Sinorhizobium fredii: one gene and its partner. The main gene of each other region encodes a partner of the protein of the gene in region 2 in a complex. Links are inferred from orthologs where the notes say so. Each region holds a gene or a part of one and is shown on either strand. Other genes may lie near its edges.

Region 1 (15,026 bases), 2.0 Mb from region 2 along the record:
CCATGTGCACACGTCGCCGCATCTGGTGAACTGGCACGAGAGATATCGGCTCGGCGTCAAGGGCGGCAAGGGTGCGCTCGTCAGCGACCCGGTGCTGGCCGATGCTGTCCGGCGCGTGGCGGAAGCCAATGCCGGCCAGAAGATCACCGTCTTCGAGATCCTGACGGCCGTCACCTTCTTGCTTTTCGCGGAGCATCCGGCCGATGTCGCGGTCATCGAGGTCGGCCTCGGCGGCCGCTTCGACGCGACGAATGTCATTGTCCGGCCGGCGGTCTCTGTCATCATGCCGATCTCGCTCGATCACCAGGCCTATCTCGGCGACCGGGTGGAACTGATCGCCGCCGAGAAGGCCGGAATCATGAAGCGCGGCTGCCCGGTGGTGATCGGCCATCAGGAAGAAGACGGCGTGCGCGAGGTGCTGGTCGAAACGGCCGAGCGGCTCGGCTGCCCGATGTCCGTCTACGGCCAGGATTTCATGGCGCATGAGGAATTCGGCAGGCTGATCTTTCAGGACGAGAACGGCCTTGCCGACCTGCCGCTGCCCCGCCTGCCGGGCCGGCATCAATATGCCAATGCGGCGGCGGCGATCCGCGCCGTCCGGGCGGCCGGTTTCGACGTGCCGGAGGCGGCGATCGAGAAGGGCCTGGCCGGGGTCGAATGGCCGGGCCGGCTGCAGCGTCTTGCCGGCGGCAAGCTCTCGCACTACGGGCCGCCGGCCGCCGAAATCTGGGTCGACGGCGGCCACAATCCCGGCGCCGGCCAGGTGATCGCCGAAGCCATGGCGACCTTCGAGGAGCGAGATCCGCGGCCGCTGTTCCTGATCATCGGCATGATCAACACCAAGGATCCCGTCGGCTACTTCAAGGCCTTCCTCGATCTCGCCGAACAGGTCTTCACCGTTCCGATCCACGGCTCGGATGCGGGGCTTGACCCGGTGGCGCTGGCCGCCGATGCGGCCTCAGCCGGTCTCGAGGTAAACGCCGCATCATCGGTCGCCGAAGCACTCGGGCTCATCGCCGAGCTCACCGAAGAGGACCCCGTGCCCCCGCGCATCCTGATCGGCGGTTCGCTCTACCTCGTCGGCGACGTGCTTTCGGAGAATGGCACGCCGCCGCGGTAATCGTCAGACTGCATTCGCCCCTCATCCCGCTGCCGCGACCTTCTCCCCGTTTTTGACGGGGAGAAGGGTTTTTGCCGCGCGCTCTCCGTCCCCTCGCCCCGCCTGCGGGGAGAGGGTTTGGGTGAGGGGCGATTGAAGGCGGTGCGTGTCGTCAGAAGGCAAGTAGAAAGCCCGGACATAGCCGGGCTTTTCATTATCAATCGTCAATCAATTCGCGGCTTAGACCGCGTTGGAAATCCACGAGCTGAGCGCGGTCTTCGGCGCGGCGCCGACCTTGATGTCGGCGACTTCGCCAGCCTTGAACATGGCGAGCGTCGGGATCGAGCGGACCCCGTATTGAGCGGCGAGTTCCGGGTTTTCATCGATATTGAGCTTGGCGACCTTGACCTTGCCGGCGAGCTCGGTGGCGATCTCTTCGAGGCTGGGGGCAATCATTTTGCACGGACCGCACCATTCGGCCCAGAAGTCGACGACGACCGGCTCGGCGGAATTCAGCACTTCTTTTTGAAAATTGGACGCATCGACTTTCACAGTTGCCATCGGCTGCTCCTTCGGAATGGCATTGTCCAGATATTGTGCCTCATGTGAGGCCTCGCCGCTGGATTTTCAATATCGTGTATCTCACTTTGTCGCGAGCTCTTCAAGGCTCCCGTCCAGCATTGGGTCGGGAAGCACCCACACGGCCGGGCCTTCGGTGAAGATCAGCACGCAACGGAATTGCTTGCCGGGATAGAGCGGCCTCAAGAGTTCGCGGTAGATTGCGAGCTGCCGCCGGTAGACGGTCGGAATTTCGGCGACCGAGGCCGGCACTTGGCGATTGGTCTTGTAATCGGCGATCGTCACGGTGTCGCCGGCAACCGCCAGGCGGTCGAGCCGGCCGGATACGGCGAATTCCTGACTGCCGAGCTTGAGCGTTCCCATGACGGAGACTTCTGCACGGCTCTGTTCGCCGAAGAGCGGCTGCAAATCCGGATGCTCGAGCACCTCGATCACGGCACGGCTAAGTGCCTGCCGCTCCGTATCCGGCCAGCGTGGCACGGCCCGGCTGAGGTAACGCTCCGCCGCGTCCCGGCGCTCGGCGCCGTCGATCGTCGGCAGCACCTGCAGCAGCCGATGCAGGATCGCACCGCGCAGCATTGAGAACTTCGGCGCTGTCTGTGCCGCAAAGAGAGCCGAGCCGACGATCGTCTCTTGCTCCGGATCGTCGATCGCCACGCTCGTTCCCGAAGGGGCGAGCGGTCGCGGCAGCCGGCGCTGCGGCGGCAAGGGGGTGAAGAGTGCCCGCGGCAGGCTGGATGCCGTCGCCGGAGGCTTGCTCTCCGAGTCCTCGCGTACCGGGACGGCGACCGGCACACGCGCTTCGCGCCAGGCATGGCCCGTCCATTCCTCGCCGCCGGCTGAAAAGACCATCGGCGTCGCCCGGCCCTTCGGATCATGCGCTAATGTGCCTTGAACCATCGCATGCCAGGTATCGAGGTTCTGCCGCTGGCCGCGATAGCCGCAGACGATCAGCCGGTCCGCCGCGCGCGTCATGCCGACATAGAGGAGGCGGCGATATTCTTCCTCGGCCAGGCGCTTCAGCCGCTCGTTGTCGGCGGCGATCAGCGAATTCGACGCCGAGCCGGGAGCGCGCCAGACGGGCACCCCGAGCATCGAGCCGTCCGCCTGGGGCTTCTCCAGGAAGCGGAGGTCCGAGACCTGCTGACGGACGAATGCTTCGCCGCCGCCGTCGACCAGAAAGACGACCGGTGCCTCGAGGCCCTTGGCGGCGTGCACGGTCATGACGCGAACCTCGTCGCGTTCCTTGTCCTGCTCGCGCTTGACCGTCGGCGCCTCGATCTCGAGCGTCGAGACGAAGGCCTGCAGGCCGGGCAGCCCGCTCCGCTCATGGTCGAGCGCAAAGGTCAGGAATTCGTCGAGGATATCGCTTACCTCGCTGCCAAGCCGCGCCAGGAAGGCGCGCCGGCCGCCATTGGCGCCGAGCACGCGGGCATAGAAGTCGTGCGGCAGCAGGTTGCGGGCAAGCTCGCCATAGCCGGCGAGCATCCGCACGACCCGATGATATCGGCTTGATTCCTCGGCGCCGAGCTGTTGCAGCCGTCGCCAGAGACTTTCGCCCTCGGCCCGGCGTGCCGCCAGTTCGAAGACATCGTCCTCGCCGAGATCGACGAGCGGGCTCTTCAGCAGCGCCGCGAGCGACAAATCGTCCTCGGGCAGCAGCACGAAACGGCCGAGCGCCAGGAGATCCTGGATGGCGATATGGTTGGTGAGCACGAGCCGGTCGGCGCCTGCGACCGGAATATTGCCGCGGCGCTTGAGTGCACGCGTCAGGGCATTGACGAAGGCGTCGCGCTTGCGCACCAGCACGATGACGTCGCCGGGTCGCATCGGGCGTCGGGCGCCCTTTTCGATCACCGTCTCCTTGCCGATCCAGTCCTCGAGCACGGCCGCGATGCGCCGGGCAAGAATGTTCACCGGAGCCCGCTCCGGCGTCGCATCGAAGGGCGCCGTCCAATCCTCTTCGGAGCTCACCGGCTCGGGCGCGATGATGTCCCAGATGTCGACGGCGCCGGGGTGTCCGATCCGGTTCGAGGCGTGCACGATCGCCTCGCTGCGGGCGCTCAAGCCCTTCGCATTGCCCGGATTGGCAAAGACCGTGTCGACGGCGGAAAGCACGTCGACCGTCGAACGGAAGGAGAGCTGCAGCCGGATGGGGCTGAAATACTTGCTTCCGGCGCGCACCCGCCGTTCGGTCTGGATGCTTTCGCGCGAGAATCGCTCGGGACGCGCGCCCTGGAAGGAGTAGATCGACTGCTTTTCGTCCCCGACCGCAAAGATCGTCCGCTCGTTGGCGCGCGCTGTTTCGCCGGCGAAGAAATCGGCGGCGAGCGCCTGGATGATTGTCCATTGGGCGGGGCTCGTGTCCTGGGCCTCGTCGATGAGAATGTGGTCGATGCCCTGGTCGAGCTTGTAATGGACCCAGGCGCCGACATCGCTGCGAGAAAGCAGCGCAGCCGTGCGGTTGATCAGGTCCTCGAAATCGAGTTGGCTGCGCCGCTTCTTGAGGTCTTCGTAGTCCCTGTTGAGCCGTTCGGCGAGGATCAGCGCCGCGCGCGTCGCCTCGTACATCCGGACGATGCTGAGCCGGTCGGCGCAGGTTGTGATGTGCTTGCGCGCCTCTTCGATGAGCGGCGCCAGTTCAGGCGCCTGCGCCAGCATTGCCTTGTTGAAGAAGGCCGAATCCGCCTTCGGCTTGCCGCCGCCGTTGAAAAACACGCCGAGAAGCCCGGCAAAGCGCTCCTCCGCATCGGCGGCCTCGCGGGCCGCCTTCAAGCCCTCTGCGATCTCCCCGGGTTTCACTCCGCCAAGGCTCAGCGCGAGCTCGATATAGCGCTGAAGCGCCGCGCCGTTGAGGCCGGCAAGCGGCCAGGCTCCGGCCATCACGCTCGCGGCCGTCTCCCCCGACGCAAGACCGAGCGCGGCTCGCAGGTGCTTCTCCCGCCCGCCTTTTACGGCGGCGTTATCGAGAAAGGCCTGGATCGCCGCGCGGTTCGCCACGATCGCCTCCAGCAGCTTTTCAAGGCCGGTATCGTCGGCGAGGTCGAGGACGGTGGCGAAGGCATCCGCAAGCTCGCCCTCGTCCTCGGCGGCGGTGGCCGTCAGCAGGGCGCGGCGCGCATCGGAAAGCAGCACCGCCGCGGCCCGATCGTCGAGGACGGAAAAGTGTCCCGCCACGTTCGCCTCGAGTGGAAACTGATGGAGCAGCGCTTCCGAGAAGGCGTGAATCGTCTGGATCTTCAACCCGCCCGGCGTTTCGAGCGCCTTGGCAAAGAGCCGCCGCGCCTCCTCAATCTTGGCGAGGGAGGGTCGCGTGCCCTCGATCGTCTCTATGCGCTTTTCCAGAGCGGCATCATCGAGCGTCGCCCATTCGGCGAGGCGCTCGAAGATGCGGTTCGACATCTCCGAGGCGGCTGCCTTCGTATAGGTCAGGCAGAGAATGGCGGAAGGGCGGCAGCCGGAAAGCAGCAGCCGAATGACGCGCTGCGTCAGCACATGCGTCTTGCCCGAGCCGGCATTGGCCGAAACCCAGGCCGAGCGCGCCGGATCCGAGGCAAGCGATTGCCGCTCGGTGGTCCAGTCGAGCCACGCCTTGGGCGTCCTCTCCTCCGGGCCGAAAGCCTCATTCCTCATCGTCGTCCTCGCCGTCAGCGGTCGCCCATTCGGCGACGCGCGCCAGGTGATCGTATTCGCCGCCATAGTCCCGTTCCTTCTGGACGATCAGGCGGGAGGCGAAACCGTAGCGGCCGCTGGTCAGCGCCGCGAGCAGCTTCCTGAGTTCGGAAAGCGATTCTTCCGCCAGCTGTTCGGCGGTCTTGGTCTCCCTCGACTTGCTGTTCTCGTTGTTGACCGTATCGACGGCAAAGCGGCTGCCAGGCTTCAGGCGGACATAGCGCAGCGAATCCGGCCGCGCCGGTCCGATGGTCGCAAAAGCACCCGCCTTGAGGGCGGCCGCTTCGAGGGAGAGCTGCGGGTCGAGCAGGGCCCGTGCCTCCTTCGCTGAAGGGCTGGAGCCGGTCTTGTAGTCGATGATGTCGACGGTGCCGTTGGCCAGCCGGTCGAGGCGGTCGGCTATGCCGGTCAGCCTGATATCCGAGATGCCGATCTCCATGGCTGCGGGGACTTCCGTGAAAGACCTGACGATGCCGGTCCGGCGCTCCCGCTCCCAGGAAAGAAACGCCCTTGCGACCGCTTCGAAGCGCGGTCGCCAGATCGTGTCGATGTGCGTCGGCAGGTTCTCCTCGTCGAAGGCCTCGCGGATCAGCCGCGCCATCGCCGCCTGCCCCTCGCTGGAGGCGGGATCGAAGCCACCTTTGACGAAGCGGTCGACGATGCGGTGGTAAAGCAGGCCGCGTTCGACAGCACTCGGATCGCGATTGAAGGGGTCGATCGGCTCCAGCCGCAAGATGCGGCGCGCATAGATGGAATAGGGGTCGCGGCGAAGCTTGGTCACTTCGCTGAAGGAATATTTGCGCGGCTGCATGTCGGCCGGCGGCTTCGGCTGCGGCCGCTCGCTGAGTGGTTGGCGCTCGCCGTCGTCGAGCATGCGCATCCAGTGAAGATAGCTCGCGCCATTCGCCTTGAGCTGCTCGGTGAACGTTTTGCCGCCGAGCGCCTGCAGCCGCTGCAGCCAGCGCGAGGCGACCGTCGGCGCCGAGCCCTGGCGCATGGAGCGGGAAAGGATGAGGCGGCGCGTTCCGCAGGCCATCTGGAAGTCATGGGCGAGCTGGCCGATGCGCCGCTCTGGCGGTTCGAGGCCGATACCCGATTTCATTGTCCGAGACAGGAAAGGGTCGTTCGAGGTCTGCGCCGGCCAGGTGCCTTCGTTCATCCCGCCGAGCACCACGAGATCGACGCTCTGCAGACGCGATTCAAGAGCGCCGAAGATGAAGACGCGCGGGTGCCGCATGGATCGAGGTTTCACCGCTTCGCTGGCGGCAAGCGCCTCGACGATGTCGCACCATTGCCGCCCGTCGGCCTCCATCTGCCCGTCGGTCTCGATGATGCCGCGCAGAAGCGTCGCCAATGCTTCGCCGGCTTCCGAACCCCAGAGCCCGCCGAGGCTGCCGCGTTCGTCGATGGCGACGGCTTCCAGCGCGCGGCCCGTGCGCTCCGCCCAATCGGCGAGCGTCAGGGCTGTCGTGTGCTGGCGACCGCTTTCCGGGCCGCCGGAAATGGTACTCGTCAACGGCCCGACGGCCGCGGAAAGTCGTCGGGCGAGTGCCCGCGCGAGATCGACATCCTTCGGGTCGATGCCGCCGCGCCACGGCCTCGGGTGCCGCTCGGTGCGCTGCCGGGCGAGCGCCCTATCGATCCCGAGTTCGAGAGCGGAAATGTCGGATATGTCGGTGCCGCCGCGAAGCGCCACGAGCTCCAGCACGTCGGCGGTACGGCGTGCGACTTCCGCCGTCTGGCCGAGCCGGGCGAGCGGATGCTTGAGCAGCGCGACCAAAGCCACCGGATCGTCGGGCCTGAGGGTCGCCTCCAGCAGCAGCCGGGTAAGCCCACCCGCCGCCGTTGCCGAGAGCGGAACGCCGGCGGAATCATCGGCTTCGATGCCGAAGCGGGCGAGCTCGGCGCCCACCCGCCGCGCAAGGCCGCGATCGGGCGTGATCAGCGCTGCCTGGCTCTCCTCGTCGCCTTCGAGTGCCAGCCTCAGCGCAATGGCAATCGCGGTCGCCTCCTCGCGCTCGTTCGCCGCTTCGATCAGCGCCACGTCCGCGAAGGCCGCGGAGAGCGTCTCCGGCTCGAAGGTCTCGCGGGCCTCAGTCCAGCCGTCGGTGGCCTCGGCCGGCAGCAGCGCCCGCGACACGACCAGGGCGCGATCGCCGAGATCGTCGTCGAGCGATCCCAGCACCGGCACGTCGCGACGATCGATACGCACGCGTTTCAACAGGCGGTGCAACCCGTATTGCGGATGCGTGCGGCTTGCCGGACCCCTTGGGCCACGTTCGGCTTCCTTGCCAATCAACTCCCATTCCGTGTCGCTCATCATGAGGTCCAGGCCGGGGAGCACGATCGTGCCGTTCGGCAGCGCCTTCACTGCGGCGATCAGCGCTGCCGTCGCCGGAATCGAGCCCGTCGAGCCGGCGATGATGATCGGTCCGCTTGCCTTGCCGGCGGCGATCCGCTGCGTTTCGGCCCTGAGCATAGCGTTGCGATGGCGCGCCGGCGAAGAGTGCTTGAGCTCGTTGAGCCGTTCCGGCCAATAGGTCCGGGCGATCTTCAGGAAGGCAAGCGTCAATTGCCACCAGAGCGCATGTTCGCCAGCATCGAGCCCGTCGAGCGCCTCCCAGTCGAGCTCCTCCGTCTCGATCGCATCGATGAGTTCGGCGAGATTGCGCGCCAGCCAGATGGCGTCGGCCGGGCTTGCCGGTGCGATCAGCGGACTTTCGGCATGGATGTCGAGGACCACCTGCGGTAGGCGGTTGCGCCAGGCGAGAATGAGGCGGCCGAGCTCGATCAGCCGCGCCGTGCCGGAAAGCGGCGGCGCAAGATCGAGGATCGCCGGCATCTCGGCGTCGAAGAAGCCGCTGTCGTCGTCCGTCTCGCCGAGGGGCCGGATCACCGGCAGGATCGCCGAGCGGCCGCCGAGCAGATCGACGAATTCCGAGCGCAGGACACGGGCCGCACGCCGCGTCGGCACGAAGATCGTCACGCCGGCGAGCGCCAGCGGATCGGCCGGTTCGTATCGGAAGTCCGGCGTCAGCACCCCGTCCAGGAGTTTTTCCGCCAGCGTCTTCAGGAAAGGCAGGCCGGCAGGAATCGTGAAGACGTTCGTGGTGGCGCCGGGCACCTTATCCTCCCGGTTCGAAGCGCCGGACCAACGCCTCCGCCTCGCCGATCGCCTCAGGCGTGCCGACGGTCAGCCACTGGCCATCGAGCATCAGGCCGAACAGCCGTTCCCTGGCGATCGCTCGGTCGAAATAGATGTTGAGATTGAATGCGTCGCTGGGCGCATCGGCGAAAAGCCGCGAGTCCATGGCGATCGCGCCGGCATATACGACCGGATTTTCCATGCCTTCTTCGTAGCGCTGCAGCCGCCCATCCTTCGAGAGCGAAAAATCCTTCTTGCCGTTGTGCCCGGTCGTGTCCTCGAGCCGCACGCAGAGCAGCGCCATGTCCATGCGCCCGGCGTCGAAGAACGTGGCGAGCCGCTGCAGGTTGCAGGGTTGCCCGGCCTTCTCGCCGACCCAGAAGAGATCGGCATTCATTACCAGTACGGGCCCGTCGTCGAGCAGCTTCAGACCCTTGGCAAGGCCGCCGCCGGAATTCATCAGCGCATCGCGCTCGTCGGAAATCAGGATGCGCGGTGTCTCGCGCCGGCTGAGATGGTCTTCCATCTTGTCGGCGAAGTGGTGGACGTTCACCGCCGCCCTGGTCACGCCGGCGACCGCGAGCAGGTCCAGAACATAGTCGATCATCGGCTTGCCGGCGATCCGGACGAGCGGCTTTGGCAGTGTGTCGGTGATTGGCCGCAGGCGGGTGCCCAGTCCGGCCGCAAGCACCATGGCATTGGTGATGGGCATGATTTCCTGTCAGTTGGCTGATTCGCTAGGCAGGATTCCAGCCTTAATGCACCAATCGCGCAAGGGTGTCAGCACTTCATGTGTCAGTGCATGCTGCAGATAGGTCAAGGTGCGCGGCATGTGCTTCAGATAGCCGGGCTTGCCGTCGCGCTCTTTCAGCCGCACCCAGATGCCGGCGAGCTTGCAATTGCGTTGCGCCGCCATGATGTGCCAGTCGCGCAGGAAGGAATCCTCGTCGAAGGCGCCGTGCAGCTTGCGTTCGGCCCTGTAGGCGCTAAGCAGCCGGTCGGCGAGTTCGGGACCGATCGTGACGCGCGCGTCCTGCACCAGCGAAGCGACGTCGTAGGACGTCGGCCCGATCATCGCATCCTGGAAATCGATAATGCCGATGCGATCGAGACCTTCGCGTTCCGGCCGCCACAGGATGTTGGGCGAATGGAAATCGCGCAGCAGCAGGTTTTTTTCGGCCGAGCCGAGACTGTCGATCAGCCGGTCCCAGATGGCGAAGTAGTCGTTCCGCTCGGCCTCGGAGGCAGGTAGTCCGCGTTTCCACGGCAGGTACCAGTCGATCAGGAGGCTCGTTTCGATCTTCATCGCCGTGCGATCGAAGTCCGGAACGTGGTGGACGATGCCGTTGGCGACCGCGATGTCGCGCTCGGTCGGGGCGACATGAAGGCGGGCAAGCAGCCGCGCGCCCTCCATGTACCGCTCTGCAACGGGCCGGCCTGCGGCGTCGAGAATCCCCTCCGAGCCCAGATCCTCTATAAGCAGCAAGCCCTGCGCGAGATCGCGCGCGTAGATTGCCGGTGCCGCAAAGCCACGCTTGCGCAACAGCGTCGATATGGCGACGAAGGGAACGACGTCCTCGGCGATATGAGCGAGCTGCTGATAGTATTTGCCATCCTGGAGGATCGGGCCGGGCTTGTGCTTCGCCGCGTCCATCAGGATTTTCGCCGGCTCACCATCGGCCGTATGGATCCGCTCATAGGCCCGCGCCGAGGCGTCGCCGCTCAGGTGCCGGCGCCTCGCGCCGGGATGGCCGACCTCTTTGAGAAAAGCCCGGATCGCGAGGGAGCGGGCAATCCGCTCGACGGCCGCCTCCGGCCCGGTGATGCGGACGCGACGCCCATCACCTTCATGCGTCAAGGCGAGCGTGATCCGGTTCGCCGGCAGCGCCTCCTCGGCCTTCTCCGGCCATTCGACCAGGCAGATGCCCTCTGAGAGCGCCTCGTCGAAGCCGAGCTCGTCGAGCTCGGAAGCGTCGGCGAGGCGATAGAGATCGAAATGGGCGACGGGAATACGCAGCTCATAGCTCTGAACGAGCGTGAAGGTCGGGCTCGGCACCTCGAGCGAAGCGTCGTCGGCCATTGCCCGGAGGAAGGCGCGTGCGAAGGTCGACTTCCCCGCGCCGAGATCGCCCGAAAGCCCGACGCAGTCGCCGGCCTTCAAGGCAAGTGCGAGGTCCTCGCCGAGCTCGATCGTCGTGGCCTCGTCCTGCAGCAGGCGTTCGAGTGACTTCATCTATTCCGCCGCGATGATCTTCGGCATGTCGGCGGAAGGAATGCGGCAGGTGACTTCCGTCCCCTCGCGTTCCTTGCTGCGGATCGAAACGGTGCCGTGATGCAGGCTGACGAAGCTTTCGACGATGGACAGGCCCAGTCCGGCGCCGCCGCGCTGGCCGTAGCTCTCGAAGCGGTTGAACACGGTGTTGAGCACGTCCTGCGGAATGCCCGGTCCGGTATCGGTGACGGAAAAGACGAAGTCGTTACCTTCGCGCCGGCATTGGAGGTCGATGGTGCTGCCTTCGGGCGCGAAATTGGCGGCGTTGGTCAGGAGCTTGATGAAGACCTGCTTCAGGCGTTGCTGGTCGGCCGTGATGCGGCCGAGATTGTCGGGGGCGTCGATCCTCAGCGACGCGCCGCTCTCGACGAGCCGTTCGGCCATCTGCTGTGCAACATCGTCGAGCAGGTCGATAAGGTTCACCTCGGACATGTCGAGCTCGACGATGCCGGCATCCACCGTCGCGAGGTCGAGGATGTCGTTGACGATCGTCAGCAACAGCGAGGAGGAGGTGGCGATATGGTCGACATATTCCGCTTGGCGCTCGTTGAGCTCGCCGAACGCCGGCGTCTTCAACAGATCGGCAAAGCCGATGATGTTGGTCAGCGGCGAGCGCAGCTCGTAGGAGACGTGGTGGACGAAATCGTTCTTCAGCGCATCGGCCTTGCGCAGCGCCTCGTTCTTTTCCGTCAGCGCCCGCTCGACCCTGACGCTGTCGGTAATGTTGACGAAGGTCAGCATCGTCTGGGCATTGGGCAGCGGAATGACGGCATAGTCGAGGATCAGCCCGGTGCGCAGCTCGAGGACGCCGCGACTCGACGGCCGCTCGTCGTCGAAGCTGGTGATGATATGGGCGAAGCGCTTCCAGCCGTCCGGCTGCTCGTAGGAGGGAAGGCATGCCTGCTCGACGGCACGGATGTGGGTCCCGGGCTTGGCCTCCGCCTCGCTGATGCCCCAGATCGCTCGGAAGGCCGGGTTCGATAGCCGGATGCGCCCGTCGGGCCCGAACACGGCGACGCCTTCAGCAAGATGATCGATCGTTTCGCCCTGGACCTGGACCAGCGTGTTGTAGCGGGTTTCGAGATCGACCTTTTCCGTCAGGTTCTCGAAGACCCAGGTGGCGCCGCCCTGCGGCCGCGCAGTCGCGAAGACGCGGAGCGTCTGCCCGTTCGGCAGGTGCCAGAGGTCGGACTGCGTGTCGAGCGCCTGATAGACCGAAAGTGCGTTCGCCTTCCACTGTTTCCAGTTCAGCGGCTCCGGCAGCTTGCCGCCGGCCCTCAGCCGGTCGAGCACTTCGCCATTGTCAGGCTTTCGTTCCAGGAAGCCCATGTCCAGCTCCCAGAGACGCTGGAAGGCCTGGTTGTAGAATTGCAGGCGCTGATTGCCGTCGAAGATCGCCACCGGCGTCGCCAGATGGTCGAGCGTTTCGGCGTGGCTCTTGAGCGTCCGCGCCAGTTCCTCGCGCACCGCCTCGATGCCGGAAACGTCGACGGCGATGCCCGCCGACCCGGCCGGGGTGCGGGCGTCGACCACATCGAAGAAGGTCCGGTTGCCCTTGACGACGGTCGAGACCTTGTCACGATACGGGGTTTCGAAGGTCGAGACGGCGCGGATCTTTTCGCGCGCCGCCGTTGCGAGCAATTCACGCGCCTCGGCCGTCGCCGCCGCCGGGCTGCGCGCGTCGACCGCCTCGGCATAGGCCTCGTTGACCCATTCGAGCTTGCCGTCGGCGCCGCGCTGCCAGACCGGCAGGTCGATCGCATCGAGAAGCGTGCGGAATGTCGAGAGCGAGGCATGCAGCTGGTCGCGCTCGAGCTTCAGTTCGGCGAGCTCGGCCCTCAGATTGTTGAGCGCGACGAAGCGCACGAAGGCCCGTCCGCCGGAAACGCGGCCCTGTGCCTCCAGCACCTCGTTGCGCTGCGTCTCCAGCACCAGGTCGAAGCTTTGCGCCTGGGCACGCAAGGCTTCGATCGCCTTTTCCAGCTGGCCTGCCGACTGCGGCTTGATCCAGCGCCCGAAGGCGAGAAAATCGCGGTCGTCCTGCGGCGCGCCGGTCTCGAGCGGAAGCTGTCCGAGGAATTCCGGCCGCTCCGCCAGCCCGTCCCAGACGACGATTCGCCGGTTCTTGTCGGCAATGAGCGCCTGGAAGCGTGAAATCCGCTGGTTAGCGTCCGAAAGATCGGCGCGCAGGGCACGGTTCTCCGCTTCGATATTGCCGCGCTGGCGGATGAGCCAGATCGCAGAGAGCATCGCCGCGGAGATCACGCCGATCAGGACGGAGAAGGTCACCACTTCGGAGGTGCCGAAAATCGATCTGGCAACCGGAGCGGAAGCCTGGGCGGCCGCATCGGTCGCCGCGAGAAGCGTCGTGCCGGCGAGCAGCCGCCGAACCAGTGCGGAAGCCCTGCCGCCGAAAAATCTGGATTGTTCCGTCTTCATGGCGCCGACCCCGTTGATCCGCAAGGTGCCGCCGACCTTGCGTCGCCATGCCCGAAACCCTCGAAGAGGGTTTGCGTCCGTTCCGATTGCATCCCCGGTCTGTCTCCGTCTGTTTGCCGCTGTCCGACAAGACATCCCCGCCCGCAACGCCGTCAGCCCCTCCAGCGTCACGAATCAATGAGTTAAACAATACTTCTTTGAAGATTCGCCGGAAAGTGCAGCGCCCAAAAAAGCGGCCGCGATCTCTTGTCAAGATCGCGGCCACAAGATGTTGTGGATTGCCCGGGTAAGGATTAGTACCGGTAGTGTTCGGCCTTGAACGGGCCCTGCGGCTTCACGCCGATATAGTCGGCCTGCTCTTCCGAAAGCTCCGTCAGCCTTGCGCCGAGCTTGGCGAGATGCAGGCGCGCGACCTTCTCGTCGAGCTGCTTCGGCAGGATATAGACCTCGTTCTTGTAGTTGCCGCCCTTGGTGAAGAGCTCGATCTGCGCCAGCACCTGGTTGGAGAAGGAGGCCGACATCACGAAGGACGGATGGCCGGTGGCATTGCCGAGGTTCAGGAGGCGGCCTTCCGAAAGCAGGATCAGCCGGTTGCCCTTCGGGAACTCGATCAGGTCGACCTGCGGCTTGACGTTCGTCCACTTGAGGTTCCTGAGGGCGGAAACCTGGATCTCGTTGTCGAAGTGGCCGATATTGCCGACGATCGCCATGTCCTTCATCTCGCGCATATGCTCGATGCGGATGACGTCCTTGTTTCCGGTGGTGGTGATGAAGATGTCGGCGGTCGAGACGACGTCCTCGAGCTGCACCACTTCATAGCCGTCCATGGCGGCCTGCAATGCGCAGATCGGGTCGATTTCGGTGACCTTGACGCGGGCGCCGGCGCCCTGCAGCGAGGCGGCCGAGCCCTTGCCGACGTCGCCATAGCCGCACACCACGGCGACCTTGCCGGCCATCATCACGTCGGTGCCGCGGCGGATGCCGTCGACGAGCGATTCCTTGCAGCCGTATTTGTTGTCGAACTTCGACTTGGTGACGCTGTCGTTGACGTTGATCGCCGGGAAGGGCAGCAGGCCCTTGGCCTGGAGCTGGTAGAGGCGGTTGACACCGGTGGTCGTCTCTTCCGTCACGCCCTTGATGGCGTCGCGTTGCTTGGTGAACCAGCCCGGCGAGCCGGCAAGCCGCTTCTTGATCTGGGCGAAAAGGATTTCCTCCTCTTCCGAACCGGGGTTCGAAAGCACGTTCTCGCCGGCTTCGGCACGGGCGCCGAGCAGGATGTACATGGTGGCGTCGCCGCCATCGTCGAGGATCATGTTGGAGAAGCCGCCATCGGCCCACTGGAAGATCTTGTCCGTATAGGCCCAATATTCCTCGAGTGTCTCGCCCTTGACGGCAAAGACCGGAACGCCGCTTGCGGCGATCGCCGCTGCCGCGTGGTCCTGCGTCGAGAAGATGTTGCAGGAGGCCCAGCGGACTTCCGCGCCAAGCGCAACCAGTGTCTCGATCAGCACGGCCGTCTGGATTGTCATGTGCAGCGAGCCGGTGATGCGCGCGCCCTTCAGCGGCTTCGATGCGCCGAACTCCTCGCGGCAGGCCATCAGGCCCGGCATTTCCGTTTCGGCGATGTCAATTTCCTTGCGGCCGAAGCCGGCAAGCCCGATGTCGGCGACAATATAGTCCTGAGTGGCGGTCATGGAGTTCTCCAGGCTGGATCTCTTGGGCCGCGTCGGTCCCCACGGAGTCCGGCGGCAGACGATGCCTCCCTTGCACGCAATGCATCGGGAGAGTGCGCCCGGTCTATCAGGAATCGCCGGATAGGG
Region 2 (15,074 bases):
TCCGCCAGGCATCGAGCCGATTTCCATCATCGAGGAAATGCAGCGGTCCTATCTCGATTACGCCATGAGCGTGATCGTTTCCCGCGCCCTTCCCGATGTGCGCGACGGTCTGAAACCGGTTCACCGACGTATCCTTTACGGGATGAGCGAACTCGGCATCGATTGGAACAAGAAATACGTCAAATGTGCCCGCGTCACCGGTGACGTGATGGGTAAATACCATCCGCACGGCAACATGGCGATCTACGACGCACTGGCGCGCATGGCGCAGGATTGGTCGCTCAGGCTGCCGCTGATCGACGGCCAGGGCAATTTCGGTTCGGTCGACGGCGATCCGCCGGCGGCCGAACGCTATACCGAGTGCCGGCTGCAGAAGGCGGCCCATTCGCTGCTCGATGACCTCGACAAGGAAACGGTCGATTTCCGCGACAATTACGACGGCACCTTGCAGGAGCCGGTCGTCGTTCCGGCGAAATTTCCGAACTTGCTCGTCAACGGCGCGGGCGGCATCGCCGTCGGCATGGCGACCAACATCCCGCCGCACAATCTGAGCGAAGTCATCAATGGCTGCATTGCGCTGATCGATGATCCGGCACTCGAACTGCCGGAGCTGATGCAGATCATTCCGGGCCCCGACTTTCCGACCGGGGCGCTGATCCTCGGTCGCGCCGGCATTCGCCAGGCCTATGAGACGGGCCGCGGTTCGGTGATCATGCGCGGCCGCGCCCATGTCGAGCCGATGCGCGGCGATCGCGAGCAGATCATCATCACCGAAATTCCCTATCAGGTGAATAAGGCGACGATGATCGAGAAGATGGCCGAACTGGTGCGCGACAAGCGTATCGAAGGCATTTCCGACCTGCGCGACGAGTCCGACCGCCAGGGTTACCGCGTCGTCATCGAGCTGAAGCGCGATGCCAATGCCGAGGTCATCCTCAACCAGCTCTATCGCTATACGCCGCTGCAGACCTCCTTCGGCTGCAACATGGTGGCGCTGAACGGCGGCAAGCCCGAGCAGCTGACGCTGCTCGACATGCTGCGCGCGTTCGTCTCCTTCCGCGAGGAAGTCGTTAGCCGGAGAACGAAATTCCTGCTGCGCAAGGCCCGCGAGCGCGCCCATGTCTTGGTCGGCCTTGCCATTGCCGTCGCAAATATCGACGAGGTGATCAAGCTCATCCGTCATGCGCCGGATCCGCAGACCGCCCGCGAACAATTGATGGAGCGCCGCTGGCCGGCCCATGACGTCGACGCGCTGATCCGGCTGATCGACGATCCCCGCCACCGCATCAACGACGACGGCACCTACAACCTCTCGGAAGAGCAGGCCCGCGCCATCCTCGATCTACGCCTGCAGCGCCTCACCGCGCTCGGTCGCGACGAAATCGGCGACGAACTCAACAAGATAGGCGAGGAGATCCGCGACTATCTGGAAATCCTCTCCTCGCGGCTGCGCATCATGCAGATCGTCAAGGACGAGCTCGCGGCCGTCCGCGACGAGTTCGGCACGCCGCGCCGCACCGAGATCGCCGATGGCGGTCCGGATATGGACGACGAGGATCTGATCGCCCGGGAGGACATGGTCGTTACCGTCTCCCACCTCGGCTACATCAAGCGCGTGCCGCTGACGACCTATCGGGCGCAGCGCCGCGGCGGCAAGGGTCGCTCCGGCATGGCCACGCGTGACGAGGATTTCGTTATCCGGCTATTCGTCGCCAACACCCACACGCCGGTGCTGTTCTTCTCGTCGCGCGGCATCGTCTACAAGGAGAAGGTCTGGCGCTTGCCGATCGGCACGCCCCAGTCCCGCGGCAAGGCGCTGATCAACATGCTGCCGCTCGAACCCGGCGAACGAATCACGACGATCATGCCGCTGCCAGAGGACGAGACGACCTGGGAGAACCTGGACGTGATGTTCTCGACGACGCGGGGCACCGTTCGCCGCAACAAGCTTTCCGACTTCGTCCAGGTCAACCGCAACGGCAAGATCGCGATGAAGCTCGAGGAGGAGGGCGATGAGATCCTCTCCGTCGATACCTGCACGGAATTCGACGACGTGGTGCTGACGACGGCCTGCGGGCAATGCATCCGTTTCCCGGTCTCTGATGTCCGTGTCTTCGCTGGCCGCAACTCGATCGGCGTTCGCGGCATTTCGCTCGCCGACGGCGATCGGATCATCTCGATGGCGATCCTCGCTCACGTCGAAGCCGAGCCGTGGGAGCGGGCGGCCTATCTGAAGCGGTCGGCAGCCGAACGCCGCGCCGCAACCGGCGAGGAAGAAGAGATCGTGCTTGTCGGCGAGGAGGTCACCAATGGCGGCGAACTCTCCAACGAGCGCTACGAGGAACTGAAGGCGCGCGAGCAATTCGTGTTGACGGTCTCCGAAAGGGGCTTCGGCAAGCGCTCCTCGTCCTACGACTTCCGCACTTCCGGCCGTGGCGGCAAGGGCATCCGTGCCACCGATACATCGAAAACTGCGGAAATCGGCGAACTCGTCGCGGCCTTCCCGGTCCAGCACAACGACCAGATCATGCTGGTCTCGGACGGTGGCCAGCTCATCCGCGTACCTGTCGACGGCATCCGCCTGGCAAGCCGGGCGACCAAGGGCGTTACGATCTTTTCGACCGCCAAGGACGAGAAGGTCGTCTCCGTCGAGCGGATCAGCGAGCCGGAAGGCGACGATGAGATCGAGGAGATCGTCACGGCCGGCGAGGCCATCGTTGCCGAACCGCCGGCCGACGCCGACGAGTGAGCAACTCGCCACACAGGAAAAAGCCCGCCTATGGCGGGCTTTTTTGTCGGTGAGGCACGGCCGGAATGACAGCGCTCGCCGGTCAGTTCTTGAAGACGATGCAGGCGCCGCCGCTGCGGCGAATCGTCGTGCAGAGCTTGTCCGCCTCGCTTCGCGTCTGGCGGCCGATGCGGGCTGCATAACGCGTTCTGCCGCCGAAGCTGCCGTTGCGCTCGCGCACAACGAGCGCCTTTTCGCCGTTGATCGGCGCCGGCAGTCTTTTCACGGCGTTCAGGAACAGGCGGTGCGCGATGGTTTTCCTCTGGTGGGCCGCCAATTGAACGCCCCAGGGCGCCCATGGCGCCTCGTCCACAACGACGATTTCGCGCAGCCGCCGGCTGTTGGCGAGCGCGACACAGCCGTCCAGGAAGCTCTTGGCCTTGTCGAGCGCGAGATCGAGCGATTTCGGCGGGTTGTCGCGCCAGTCCTCCACCGGGTGGGCGGTGATCGCCAGAACGTATTCGCGCGTCTCATAGGGCAGCCAGTCAACCTCGAGAAACCGTTCGAGGCCGGCCTCTCCAGCATTATAGGCGGCCGCCGCAAAACCCAGATTGCCGTAGCGGAGCTTGAGTTCACTCAAATATTCGGCGGATTTGGCGAGCGCCGCCACGGCGTCGAAACTGTTTGTGAGACCGCGCAGCTTCGCCGTTCCCGGCATGAACTGCGCAATGCCCTCGGCGCCTTTCGGGCTGACAGCGTCCGGCTGGAACAAGCTTTCGCGCCAGATCAGCCGAGCAAAAAACGGCGCCGGCAGGTCGTTCGCATCCGCATAATGCTCGATGATGCTGCAGACGTCCCGCGCGAAGTTCTCACGGGTGATGCAGAGGGGGATTGATGGATTTGCCGTAGAGACACCGGAGTAAAGGCACTTTCGCGCGGTGACCGGCGCGTCGGTCCGAGCCTCGGTCACATCGGCCAAGGCGGCTGCGGACAGGTACAGCGCCAAGCCGGCCCCGGCAGCACGCGCCAGACGTCCCATTCGGTTACCCCAGATGTGGCATCGGCCCGCTCTGCTCGGTATGACCATATGGCTCCTCGGCGATGAACGAGTGAACATCAATAGCATTTTCGCCGGAGGCAAGAAACTGCGCAGACGCGGCAGACGACCGAGGATAATCTTCTCATGGCGGCGGGCAAAAAAAAGGGCCGCAAGCGAACTTGGGCCCTGTCAGTTGTGAAGGTTTCATAACCTCCAGAGGGGAACAGCTGATGCGGCGGCCGGGGAGGAGGAAGCCGCCAGATGCACCAACTGAAAGCTATATGGGGAGCGCGTCGCGCGCGTTCAATGGCTTCGCCGCAGATTTTCGCAACTGATGGCTGTGCCTATTTGCGGGCAAAAAAAGAGGGCCACAAGAAAACTTGGGCCCTTGTAGTTGTGAAGGTAATTAGAACCTCCAGAGGGGAACAGCTGCTGCGGTGGCACTGGGAGGAGAAGCCACCAAAGATGCATCAGCTGGATTTGGTATGCTGCTTTTTTGAGCGAGGGGCAATCATTTAATATGCATGACAGCCATGCCGCCTGCGCATCCCTGCCTATTTTTGCGTCGCACAGTTTCGTTGCGATGCGATATGGTTTTAGATGGTAGGGGAAAACTATTAAAGAAAACAAACGGTTGATGCGGGTATGGGGCGACTGCCCACAAAGCGGGCAATCGCTCTGCAGCTCAAAAGTTCCAGTTTCGCGCCTTGGCGACAATAAAGTCGCGAAAGACCTTGAGCTTCGCAGCGTTCTTCATTTCGTCCGGATAGCAGAAATAGGTATCGAATGAGGGGATCGCCGCGCTGATCGGCAGCTGGATCAAACCGGGATCCCGGCCGACGATGTAGTCGGGGAGCATGGCAATGCCGATTCCAAGCAGGCAGGCACGCTTGATCGAAGTTTGACTGTTGATCTGCAGGTGCGAGACGCGCGGATTGTCCGGATCCCGCCCGGCAATCTCCAGCCAGTTCACGTCCAGCAGATAGTTTGGTGCCGGTTCGCCGAAGGTGATGATGCGGTGGTTGTCGAGATCCTGGATCGACTGCGGCTCGCCGTTTTTGTTGATATAGGAGGGCGCGGCATAGATGTGCATGTGCACCGTGAACAGCTTGCGCTGGATCAGGTCCGATTGCTGCGGCTGGCGCAAACGGATGGCGCAGTCGGCATGCCGCATGTTCACGTCGAGCTCTTCATTATCGAGGATGAGCTGGACCTGGACGTCGGGGTAGAGGGCCATGAACTCCTGGACCTTGTCGGTCAGCCAGCCCTGGCCGAGGCCGACGGTCGTGGTGATGCGCAGCTTGCCGCTAGGCTTGTCGGTCGTTTCGCTGAGCTGCGCCTTGACGCTCTCGAGCTTCATCAGCACTTCGTGCGCCGTCCGGTAGAGCATATCGCCCTGTTCGGTCAGAATCAGTCCGCGCGCGTGGCGGTGAAACAGCTTGATGCCGACATCCTGTTCGAGCGCGCTGACCTGCCGGCTGATGGCGGATTGCGAGAGGTGGAGTTTATCTGCCGCATGCGTGAACGAGCCGGCCTCTGCCGCCGCATGAAATATGCGCAATTTGTCCCAGTCTAGCGACATGAAATCCCCCATAAAGGACCGTTCGGAGGAACAGGGTAGAGTCCTCCGCGCGTCACCGATGCGTCTGTTCCCACACGGGGCCGGCCTCCCGACACTAGCCCCGTTTTGCAGCTTCTATTCGGCTGCAATTGCGACGGGCATATGACCCGCCAGATATTTCTCGGCCTCGAGTGCCGCCATGCAGCCCATGCCGGCGGCGGTGACGGCCTGACGATAGATGTCGTCGGTCACGTCCCCGGCAGCAAAGACCCCGGCGACATCGGTCGCGGTCGAGTCCGGCGCCGTCCAGAGATAGCCGTTCGGCTTCTGGCGCAGCTTGCCCTTGAAGAGTTCGACGGCCGGCGCATGACCAATGGCCACGAAGACGCCATCCGTTCCCATATCCGAAATTGCCCCTGTCTTGGTATTGCGGAGCTTCACGCCGTTGACCGAGGCAGGCATAGGCGGCTTTGCCGGCGTGCCGAGATACTCGACCACCTCATGGTCCCAGACGATCTTGACGTTCGGCTTGGCGAACAGGCGTTCCTGCAGAATCTTTTCGGCCCGGAAGGCATCCCGGCGATGCACGACGGTGACCGTCTTGGCCAGGTTCGAGAGGTAAAGCGCCTCTTCGACGGCGGAGTTGCCGCCGCCAACGACGATCACGTCCTTGTTGCGATAGAAAAAGCCGTCGCAGGTGGCGCAGGCAGAAACGCCGAAGCCCATGAAAGTCGGTTCGCTCTCGATGCCGAGCCACTTGGCCTTGGCGCCGGTCGCGATGATCAGGGCATCGGTCGTCCATTCGGTACCGCTGTCCGTCTTGATGCGGAACGGCCGCACGGAAAGGTCGACATCGGTGACGATGTCGCTGACGATCTCCGCGCCGACATGCATCGCCTGCTTCAGCATCTGTTCCATCACCCACGGGCCCTGGACCGGATCGGCATAGCCCGGATAGTTCTCCACATCCGTCGTGATCATCAGCTGACCACCTTGCTCCATGCCGGCGATGAGAACTGGCGAAAGCATGGCGCGGGCCGTATAGATCGCTGCGGTGTAGCCTGCAGGGCCGGAGCCGATGATCAGCACTTTGGTGTGGCGGGCGGTCATGCTTTGGTCCTTAATTTGCCGGACGGACGGCTGGTCGAAGTCAGGCTCGAGTTCGATGCTGGAAAATATCGCCTTAGTTTAGGTATTCACAGCGCGCTCTTTCAAGAGCACTGCTGCTGATACACACAAGTGCTTGCGTCCGCACCATGAATTTGACACCAGATCGGGCATTTTTGCATCGCTTTTGCCGGAAAGCAGGTAATCCCGTACCTGCAACCCGGCGAGATCATGCAGGGCACCTTCGACGGCAGAAAGGTTTTTGTGCACGCCGGGCGCAGCACTCTCGTTCAGAGACGCGGTTACGTGCTACCCACAGGGTTAAGATAAAATCGCCTCGGCGAGACCGGCTACGGCGGACGAGAAAGACCTCGTGCACCGGGGTCCATGGAAACGGGGATGTTGGCAAATGGTCCTACGCGTCGACCTCGATGCAATCGACATGAAAATCCTGCGCGAACTGCAGGGTAATGGCCGCATGACGAATGTGGAATTGGCCGAACGCGTGGGCATCTCGGCGCCGCCATGCCTGCGCCGCGTTCGCAAACTCGAAGAGGCAGGCGTCATCCGCGGCTACCGGGCGCTGCTGAATGCCTCCGCCCTCGGTTACGATCTCGTCGCCTTTTGCATGGTCGGGCTGAAGCACCAGTCGGACGCCAATCTCAAGGCCTTTGCCGCCCGCACCGCCTCGTGGCCGCTCGTCCGCGAGGCCTGGATGGTCTCGGGTGAATCGGACTTTCTGCTTCAATGCGTGGCCGAGAACCTTGCGGCCTTTCAGGATTTCGTTATTGAGGAACTCACCGCAACCGACAATGTCGATACGGTGCGTACGATGCTGACGATCCGCCAGGTGAAGGACGCCTGCCAGGTGGAGATCTAGCGAAGCGTCGCCGCAGCCAATTCGTCAGGGCGAGCTGGGCAGCAGAACCCTGATACATGAGCCTTTCGCGCCACGCAGCCGGCCGGTCAGAAGATTTCCATGACGTCAAAGCTTCCGCTCTCCGCTTTCATCATCTGCTTGAACGAGGAGGCCTATCTCGGCAATTGCATCGAGAGCCTCGAGCAATGCGCCGAGATCGTCATCGTCGATTCAGGCTCGACCGACGAAACGGCGGCGCTGGTGCAATCCTATATCGACAGGGGCTGGCCCATCCGCTTCATGTACGAAGAATGGCGGGGCTATGCCGGGCAGAAGCAATTCGCCCTGGAGCAGTGCCGTCAGCCCTGGTGCTTCAACATCGATGCGGACGAGCGGTTCGACGAAGCGTTGAAGGCTCTGTTGCCGTCGCTCCTGAACGCTCCCGACGACATCGTCGGCTGGCGCGTGGCGCGGCGCCCCTATCTGATCGGCTACGGCTACCCCCCGGAAAAGGTGCACGAACGGCGCAATCTTCGTCTGGTCCGCCGCGGCCGCGGCCGCTACGACCTGGACCAGAAGGTGCATGAAGGGATCGTCCCGGACGGCCAGGTGGGCGCCGCCCGCTCCGGCAGCCTGCTGCATTATCGGCCGCTGATCCTCGACGAACAGATCCTCAAGGAGAACAAGTATTCGACGCTCAAGGCGGATCAGCAGTTCGCCGAGGGCAGGGTGATGCGGCCCTACAAGATGCTGTTCGGCCCGCCGCTGTACTTCTACCGGCTCTATTTTCGCAACGGCCTATGGCGCTGCGGCTTTCCAGGCTTCATCGAAGCGATGACCGGGGCGGTCTACGCGTTCCTGACCGCGGCCAAGATTTATCAGCGGCATGCGCTGAAAGTCCGGCCCAATGTCGACGACGCGCTTTCCCGCTAAGGCCCCCGGACAGGTGACCCATGAAAGTCATGCATATTCATTTCGGCAAGGAAGGCGGCGCGGAACGGTTCTTCGTCAATCTCGTCAACGCCCTGCATGACCGTGGCGTCGAGCAACGCGTGCTGATCCGCCCCGAACGTAGCTGGCGCGGCGAAATCGAAGGCAGCGCCAAGATCTACGAAGGCGTCTTCCGCCGGATTTCGTTGTCGCGGTTTTTCCTGCAGTGGCGGATGTCGCGCATCCTCAGGGAGTTCCGGCCGGATGTCATCATGGCCTGGCAGCTGCGCGCCAGCCGCTTCATGCCTTCTTACAAGAAAGCCTTCCGCATTTCTCGTCTGGGTGACTATCCGGAGCATCTCGGCTACTACACCAATGTCGAGACATTGGTTTGCATCACCCCGGACATTGCCACCAAGGTTCGCGAATTCGGATGGCGCCGCGATATCGAAGTGATCGCTAATTTCACGCGGGCAACGCCCGTTGCACCGATATCCCGGTCTGAGATGCGGACGCCCGCCGACGCCTTTGTCGTCGTCGGCATGGGACGTTTCGTCAAGCGCAAGGGCTTCGACGGGCTGCTACGCGCCGTCCAGAAGGTCGAGGGCGTCCATCTTTGGCTGCTCGGAGACGGGCCCGAACGGAACGAGCTGGAGCGGTTGACCGACGCGCTCGGCATAGGCGATCGTGTGCGCTTTCCCGGCTGGCAGACCAATGCCTATGGTTACCTTGCCGCGGGTGACGTCTTCGCGATCAATTCCTCGCATGAGCCTCTCGGCAATGTGTGCTTCGAGGGTTGGGGCGCCGGCAAGCCGACCATTGCCGCACGGGCCGAAGGGCCTTCCTGGGTGATGACGCATGAGCGCGATGCCTTGATGGTCGATTGCGGCGATGACGAGGGTCTTGCCAACGCGATCCGCAGGCTACGCGACGATACGGTGCTTCGCGAAAGGCTGAGTGCCGGCGGCCGCGACACGCTGCAGTCGCGCTTTTCCGAGAGGGCGATCACCGACGCCTATCTCGAGCTCTTCGCAAGAGGTGCAGCGCAGCGATGAAGGTCATGCACTTTCACTTCGGCAAGGATGGCGGAGCCGAGCGTTTTTTTGTCCACCTCGTTAACGCCCTGGCCGAACGCGGCGTCGAGCAGACAGCGGTCATCCGGCCCCAGCGCCTGTGGCGTCCTGAAATCGAGGGCGCGGCGAGGATAACGGAAAGCCATTTCCGCAACCTGTCGCTCGATCGGCTGGCGCTGCCGCGCAAGGTGATGCGGATGGCGACGCGCGACAGGCCGGACGCTCTGATGGCCTGGGCTCCGCGCGCCAGCCAGCTGATGCCGGCCTACAGGGGCTGCATCAAGATTTCCCGGCTGGGCGACTATCCGCCACGCCTCGATTACTTCCGCAACACGGACTGCCTCGTCTGCAATACGCCGGGAATTGCCGAGCATGTCCGCTCGCTCGGCTGGAAGCGCGATGTCGAGATCATCTCGAACTTCACCAGCACCGAACGGGTGCAGCGTGTCAGCCGGGCGGTGCTCGACACGCCGGAGGACGCGCCCGTCATCATGTCGATGGGCCGCTTTGTGGAACGCAAGGGCTTTCATACGCTGATCGAAGCGGTCGCCAAAGTGCCCGGCGTTTACCTCTGGCTGCTCGGCGACGGCGAGGAAGGGGACAACCTTCGGAGACTTGCCACCGATCTCGACGTCGTCCAGAGGGTCCGCTTCGCCGGCTGGCAGAAGGACACGAGACCGTTCCTCGCAGCTGCCGACATCTTCGTCATGGCTTCCAGCCACGAGCCGCTCGGCAACGTCATCCTGGAGGCCTGGGCCCAGGGAACGCCGGTCGTCTCCAGCCGATCGGAGGGGCCGCAATGGTTCATGCGCGACGGCGGAAACGGTCTGATGGTCGATATCGGCGATGCCGACGGCTTCGCGCGCGCGATCGAGCGGATTGCCAACGACCGCAGCCTGGGTACTGCGCTCGCCGAACGAGGACACGAGACGCTGGTCGGCCAGTTCTCCAGGGAAGCGATCACCGACGCCTATCTGAGGCTGTTCGCTTCGAAGCAGTAAGCTTCAGCGCATCAACCCGTCGTAGACTGCACCGATCGCCCGAGCTTCGCCCTCGATGGCGAAATCCCTGGAACTCCGCGCCAGGCCGTTTGCACCGGCAGCCGCAAGCCGCGCCGGGTCGTCCATGAAGGCGGCGGCTCCATCGACCATCGCTTCGAGATTTGCGGCTGGGATGATCAGCCCGGTCTCGTCCGGTCCTTCCGCGATCAATTCGGAAAAGGCGCCGACGTCGCTAGCCACGACCGGCACGCCGCTCGCCATCGCCTCCAGCGGCGTCAGGCCGAAGCCTTCCCAGCGCTGCGGTGCGACGAAGAGGTCAAGCGCACGGTACCAATCGGGAATATTGGTGTGCTCGCCGACGAATAGAATGCGGTCGGCGAGCCCCGCCTTGGCAACGCGCTCCTTCAATTCGACCTCGAAGGCGAGGTGAGGGCCTGTGGCGCGCCCGGCAACGATCGCGCCCCATTCCGGTCGGCCGGGCAGAAGCGCGATCATGCTGTCAACGAAAAGGTCGGTTCCCTTCTGGTGGCGGACACGGCCGAAGCAGCCGGCATATTTCCGGGAGGGGTCGAGATTGAGCGTTTTTTTCGTAGCCGCCTTGTCGACCGGCGGGTGGAAGCGGTTCGTGTCGATCCCGTGCAGGATGACCGTGCTCGGAACCTCCAGATAAGCGGCGGTTTTCGAGCTTGTGGAGATTACCGCGTCCATCCGGCGGATCAGGAACTTGCTCCATCCGGTATGCCGCCGCTGCGAGGCAGAGGTGAAGACGATGCGGAGCTTCATCCGCAGCAGGTCGCGCAGGAGGATTGCCGGCAGCATCTCGACGTTGCGGCGCGCATGCCAGACGCGGCAGCGGCGGCCCGGCGGCTTCTGCCAGAGATGGATCAGGTCGCGATACCGGACCGACGGCAAACTCTTGGGGAGCCCGGGACCAAGGACCGCGATCTTTTGCCCAAGCTTGCGCTGGACGGGAACGAGCTGGATGATCGTCGAAGTGACGCCGGAGAGACGGCGCTTGAAGTTGGGCGCAATAACCTCGATGTCCCGGATATCGGCCACGTAAGCGCTCTCCTTGCGCCGCTTGCAATCAGGTGTCGGGGGAAGAGGGGCCGAACGAATGCCGCGCGCCGTGCGGAGTGGGTGAGGCCCTGGTCATGCCCCGCCGCCTTTCCGTGTTCGGCTGCTGGATTCGGGCGATCAGCCCCACTGAACGGCGAGGATTTCGTAGGCCTTGGAACCACCGGGGGCGTTCACTTCGATCGAATCGCCAACCTCCTTGCCAATCAATGCGCGGGCGATCGGAGAAGAGATAGAAATGCGGCCGGCCTTGACGTCGGCTTCCTGGTCGCCAACGATCTGATAGGTCTTTTCTTCCTCGGTGTCCTCGTCGACGAGCTTCACCCGCGCGCCGAACTTGATTTTCGAGCCGGACATTTTCGAAAGGTCGATGACCTCCGCCCTGGCGATCAGGTCCTCGAGCTCGGAGACACGGCCCTCATTGTGGCTCTGGGCCTCCTTGGCGGCATGGTATTCGGCATTTTCCGACAAGTCCCCATGGGCGCGCGCTTCGGCGATCGCCTCGATGATTCGCGGGCGTTCTTCCTGCTGGCGCCAGCGCAGCTCCTCCTGCAGATTCGCGAATCCACCCTGGGTCATCGGAACTTTGTCGACCATTTCATCGTCCTTTATCAAGCGCGCGGCGCCGCCTCCCGGCGGCGCCGACGCAAAAGAAAACGGTCCCCGGAGCCGAAGCACCGGAACCGTCCGAAACATCCGAACCGTTCTTATAACAGAAACGGAAGCGCGAAAGCCAGATTTTTCGAGACGCTCCGCGCCGGGGCGAAGGCTGTGTCCAACCTCGAGATCTTCAAAAAATAGCCTTCAGTACAAAAAGCCGCTTTACCTCAACAGCACTTCAGGTTGTATCAGTCCAGGTTCCATGAACAAGCGATCGGAACCAACCATGAGTCTACTCGAAGAGAAGCCAAGGACCTCCAGCGTGACGAAGCACAGGCCAGGCGAGGGACGCTGGAGCGAGTTGCTGAAGAGAGATCATCTTGCTGCAACCGTGACCCTGTGCCTTGGCGTCGCGCTCTTTGCCTTCAACGAGTTCTTTATTTCGACGGCCTTGCCTACGGCGGTCGAGGAATTCGGCGGGGCGGCCTTGCTGTCCTGGGCCTTCACGCTCTATCTGGTTTTCGCCATCATCGGCGGCGCCCTGGCGGCCAATCTGAAAGCCAGGTTCGGCGCGCGCAGCACGCTGATCGCTGCCGCGCTGGTCTTCGCCGCCGGCACGGTGATCGCGACCGTCGCGACCGGCATGCCTCAAGTGCTCGCCGGCAGGTTGCTGCAGGGGCTCGGCGAAGGAATCATTGCCGGGGTTTGCTATGCACTCATCCCCGAGCTTTTCCCGCCGCGCCTCGTTCCCAAGGTTTTCGGGGCAGAAGCGATCGTCTGGGCGTCGGCCGCCTTTGCCGGTCCGCTGATCTCCGGACTGCTCACGGAATATTGGTCGTGGCGGGCCGCCTTCTTCGTCAACATACCGGCCGTCGCCGTCTTCATAGCGCTCGTCATTGCGATCGTCGGCCAGCCGAAGCGAGGTGGCGGCGATGTCGGCGCCGTGCCTTTGCTGCGACTCTTCGCATTCGGGCTCGGCATTTTGTTGATCTCGCTCTCGAGTACGGCAAGCAGTGCCTATGTGACGGCGGCTTTGCTGGTGATCGCACTCGCCGTCTTCATCACCGCGATCCGATCCGACCGCAGATCGCCGAACTCCATTCTGCCGTCCTGCGCTTTCGCGAACCGAAGCGCGCTTGGCAGCGGTCTCTGGATTATCCTGTTGATGCCGCTCGCCCAGGCGTCCGGCTCGGTCTATCTCGTCTATTCGCTGCAGCAGCTTTGGGATTTCCGACCGACGGCCGCCGGCTTTTCGAGCGCTTTGATGGCGATGTCCTGGAGCGTAACGGCAATTCTGGTCGCCAGCCTGCCATCGCACGCGATTCGCGTTCGGCTGATGTGGACGGGGCCGCTGATCCTCGGCCTTGGCCTCGTCGGGCTGACACTCGCCGTCTGGAGCGACGAGCACCGGCTTGTGTTCATCGGACAGGCGGCTATCGGCGCCGGTTTCGGCATCAGTTGGGGAACGCTCAGCCAATTCCTGATGGACATCTCGAGCAAGGAGGAGCGCGACAAGACCTCGGCGCTGCTGCCGACGCTGCAATCGGCGGGCTATGCGATCGGCGCCGCCCTTTTCGGCGTAACCGCCAACGCTTTCGGCTTCGATGAAGGTGCCAGCGACTATGTGCTGGCGATGTCGCTGCTTGCCGTATTTGCGCTGGCTTGCGTCATCGCGGTCGCATCGGTTTTCTTCGCCTTCAGGACGCTGCGCCTGACGCGGCAGGGCGCCGCGTGGTAGCGCAACTCTCCTGGAAGCGTCTATCCATTACCGAGCCTTGGCGCACCCGATAGGGGCGCGCCGGGGGCATCCGTCAAGCGTCGAAGTAGCTCTGTAGCGGACGCACTTCCAGGTTGCCTGCCTTCAGCGCCTTGATGGCGTGCGCCGCGGCTTCGGCTCCGGCCATGGTCGTGTAGTAGGGGACCTTCTGCATCAGCGTCGCGCGGCGCAGCGACTTCGAGTCGGAGATCGCCTTGTTGCCGTCAGTGGTGTTGATGACAAGCTGGATCTGGCGGTTGCGGATGGCGTCCTCGACATGCGGCCGTCCCTCGAGCACCTTGTTGACCTTGGTGGCGGTAATGCCGTTTTCGCCCAGGAACCGGGCCGTACCGCCGGTCGCCATCACCTTGAAACCGATGTCCGCGAGAACGCGGATGGCCGGCAGAACCCGTGCCTTGTCCTCATCGCGAACCGAGACGAACACCGTTCCGTCACGCGGCAGATCGACGCCGGCGCCGAGCTGGGACTTGGCGAAGGCAAGCGCATAGTCGGTGTCGAGGCCAATCACTTCGCCGGTCGAGCGCATTTCCGGGCCGAGCAGGGTGTCCACGCCCGGGAAGCGGGCGAAGGGGAACACGGCTTCCTTGACGGCAATGTGCTTCAGATTGCGAGGATCCGGCTTCTTGCCATAGGCAGCGATCGCATCATCCAAGTTTTCTCCAGCCATCACTCGCGCGGCGATCTTCGCGATCGGCGCGCCGATCGTCTTCGCGACGAAGGGGACCGTGCGGGAGGCGCGCGGATTGACTTCGAGCACGTAGATCGTGCCGTCCTTGATGGCGAACTGCACATTCATCAGCCCGCCGACATTGAGTGCCTTTGCAAGCGCCGCCGTCTGCCGCTCGAGCTCGTCGACGAGGTTCTTGTCGAGCGAGTGCACCGGCAGCGAGCAGGCCGAGTCGCCGGAGTGAATGCCCGCTTCCTCAATATGCTCCATGATACCGGATACGAACACATCCTTGCCGTCGCACAGGCAATCGACGTCGACTTCGATCGCATTGGTCAGGTAGCTGTCGAAGAGCAGCGGGTTCTTGCCGAGCAGCGTGTTGATCTGGCCCGTCTTGTCGTTCGGATAGCGCTGCTTGATGTCCTCCGGCACGAGGCCGGGAACCGTGTCGAGCAGGTAGGTCTGCAGCATGCTTTCCGAATGGATGATCTGCATCGCGCGGCCGCCGAGAACATAGGACGGACGCACGACCAGCGGAAAGCCGATTTCGGCGGCGACGAGGCGTGCCTGCTCGACGGAGTAGGCGATGCCGTTGCGCGGCTGGTTGAGGTCGAGCTTCATCAGAAGCTTCTGGAACCGGTCGCGGTCTTCGGCC

The links.
Region 1: the proteins of trxB (region 2) and trxA are in contact, whole or in part, in a crystal structure (PDB 1F6M), measured with the Escherichia coli proteins. The link is inferred for Sinorhizobium fredii from one-to-one orthologs.

What each region holds. Positions count from the first base shown.
Region 1 is NZ_CP024307.1:31,138-46,163, forward strand. Bases 1-2,856 are described here. They hold trxA (thioredoxin), read right to left. Parts: upstream 1,661-2,856; coding sequence 1,340-1,660; downstream 1-1,339. Other genes in these bases: NXT3_RS00160 (bifunctional folylpolyglutamate synthase/dihydrofolate synthase), read left to right, coding at 1-1,120; addA (double-strand break repair helicase AddA), read right to left, coding at 1,742-2,856. In the rest of the region: more of addA, read right to left, coding at 2,857-5,311; double-strand break repair protein AddB, read right to left, coding at 5,301-8,474; NXT3_RS00180 (nucleotidyltransferase family protein), read right to left, coding at 8,476-9,207; tRNA (adenosine(37)-N6)-threonylcarbamoyltransferase complex ATPase subunit type 1 TsaE, read right to left, coding at 9,217-10,728; NXT3_RS00190 (PAS domain-containing sensor histidine kinase), read right to left, coding at 10,729-13,206; ahcY (adenosylhomocysteinase), read right to left, coding at 13,500-14,900. UniProt on the Escherichia coli protein: Participates in various redox reactions through the reversible oxidation of its active center dithiol to a disulfide and catalyzes dithiol-disulfide exchange reactions.
Region 2 is NZ_CP024307.1:1,985,076-2,000,149, forward strand. The notes cover bases 4,452-7,355. They hold trxB (thioredoxin-disulfide reductase), read right to left. Parts: upstream 6,439-7,355; coding sequence 5,464-6,438; downstream 4,452-5,463. Other genes in these bases: NXT3_RS09875 (LysR family transcriptional regulator VtlR), read right to left, coding at 4,453-5,349; NXT3_RS09885 (Lrp/AsnC family transcriptional regulator), read left to right, coding at 6,845-7,315. Also shown: gyrA (DNA gyrase subunit A), read left to right, coding at 1-2,749; NXT3_RS09870 (transglycosylase SLT domain-containing protein), read right to left, coding at 2,832-3,767; NXT3_RS09890 (glycosyltransferase family 2 protein), read left to right, coding at 7,415-8,227; NXT3_RS09895 (glycosyltransferase), read left to right, coding at 8,248-9,279; NXT3_RS09900 (glycosyltransferase), read left to right, coding at 9,276-10,298; NXT3_RS09905 (glycosyltransferase family 4 protein), read right to left, coding at 10,302-11,357; transcription elongation factor GreA, read right to left, coding at 11,496-11,972; NXT3_RS09915 (MFS transporter), read left to right, coding at 12,262-13,713; carB (carbamoyl-phosphate synthase large subunit), read right to left, coding at 13,787-15,074.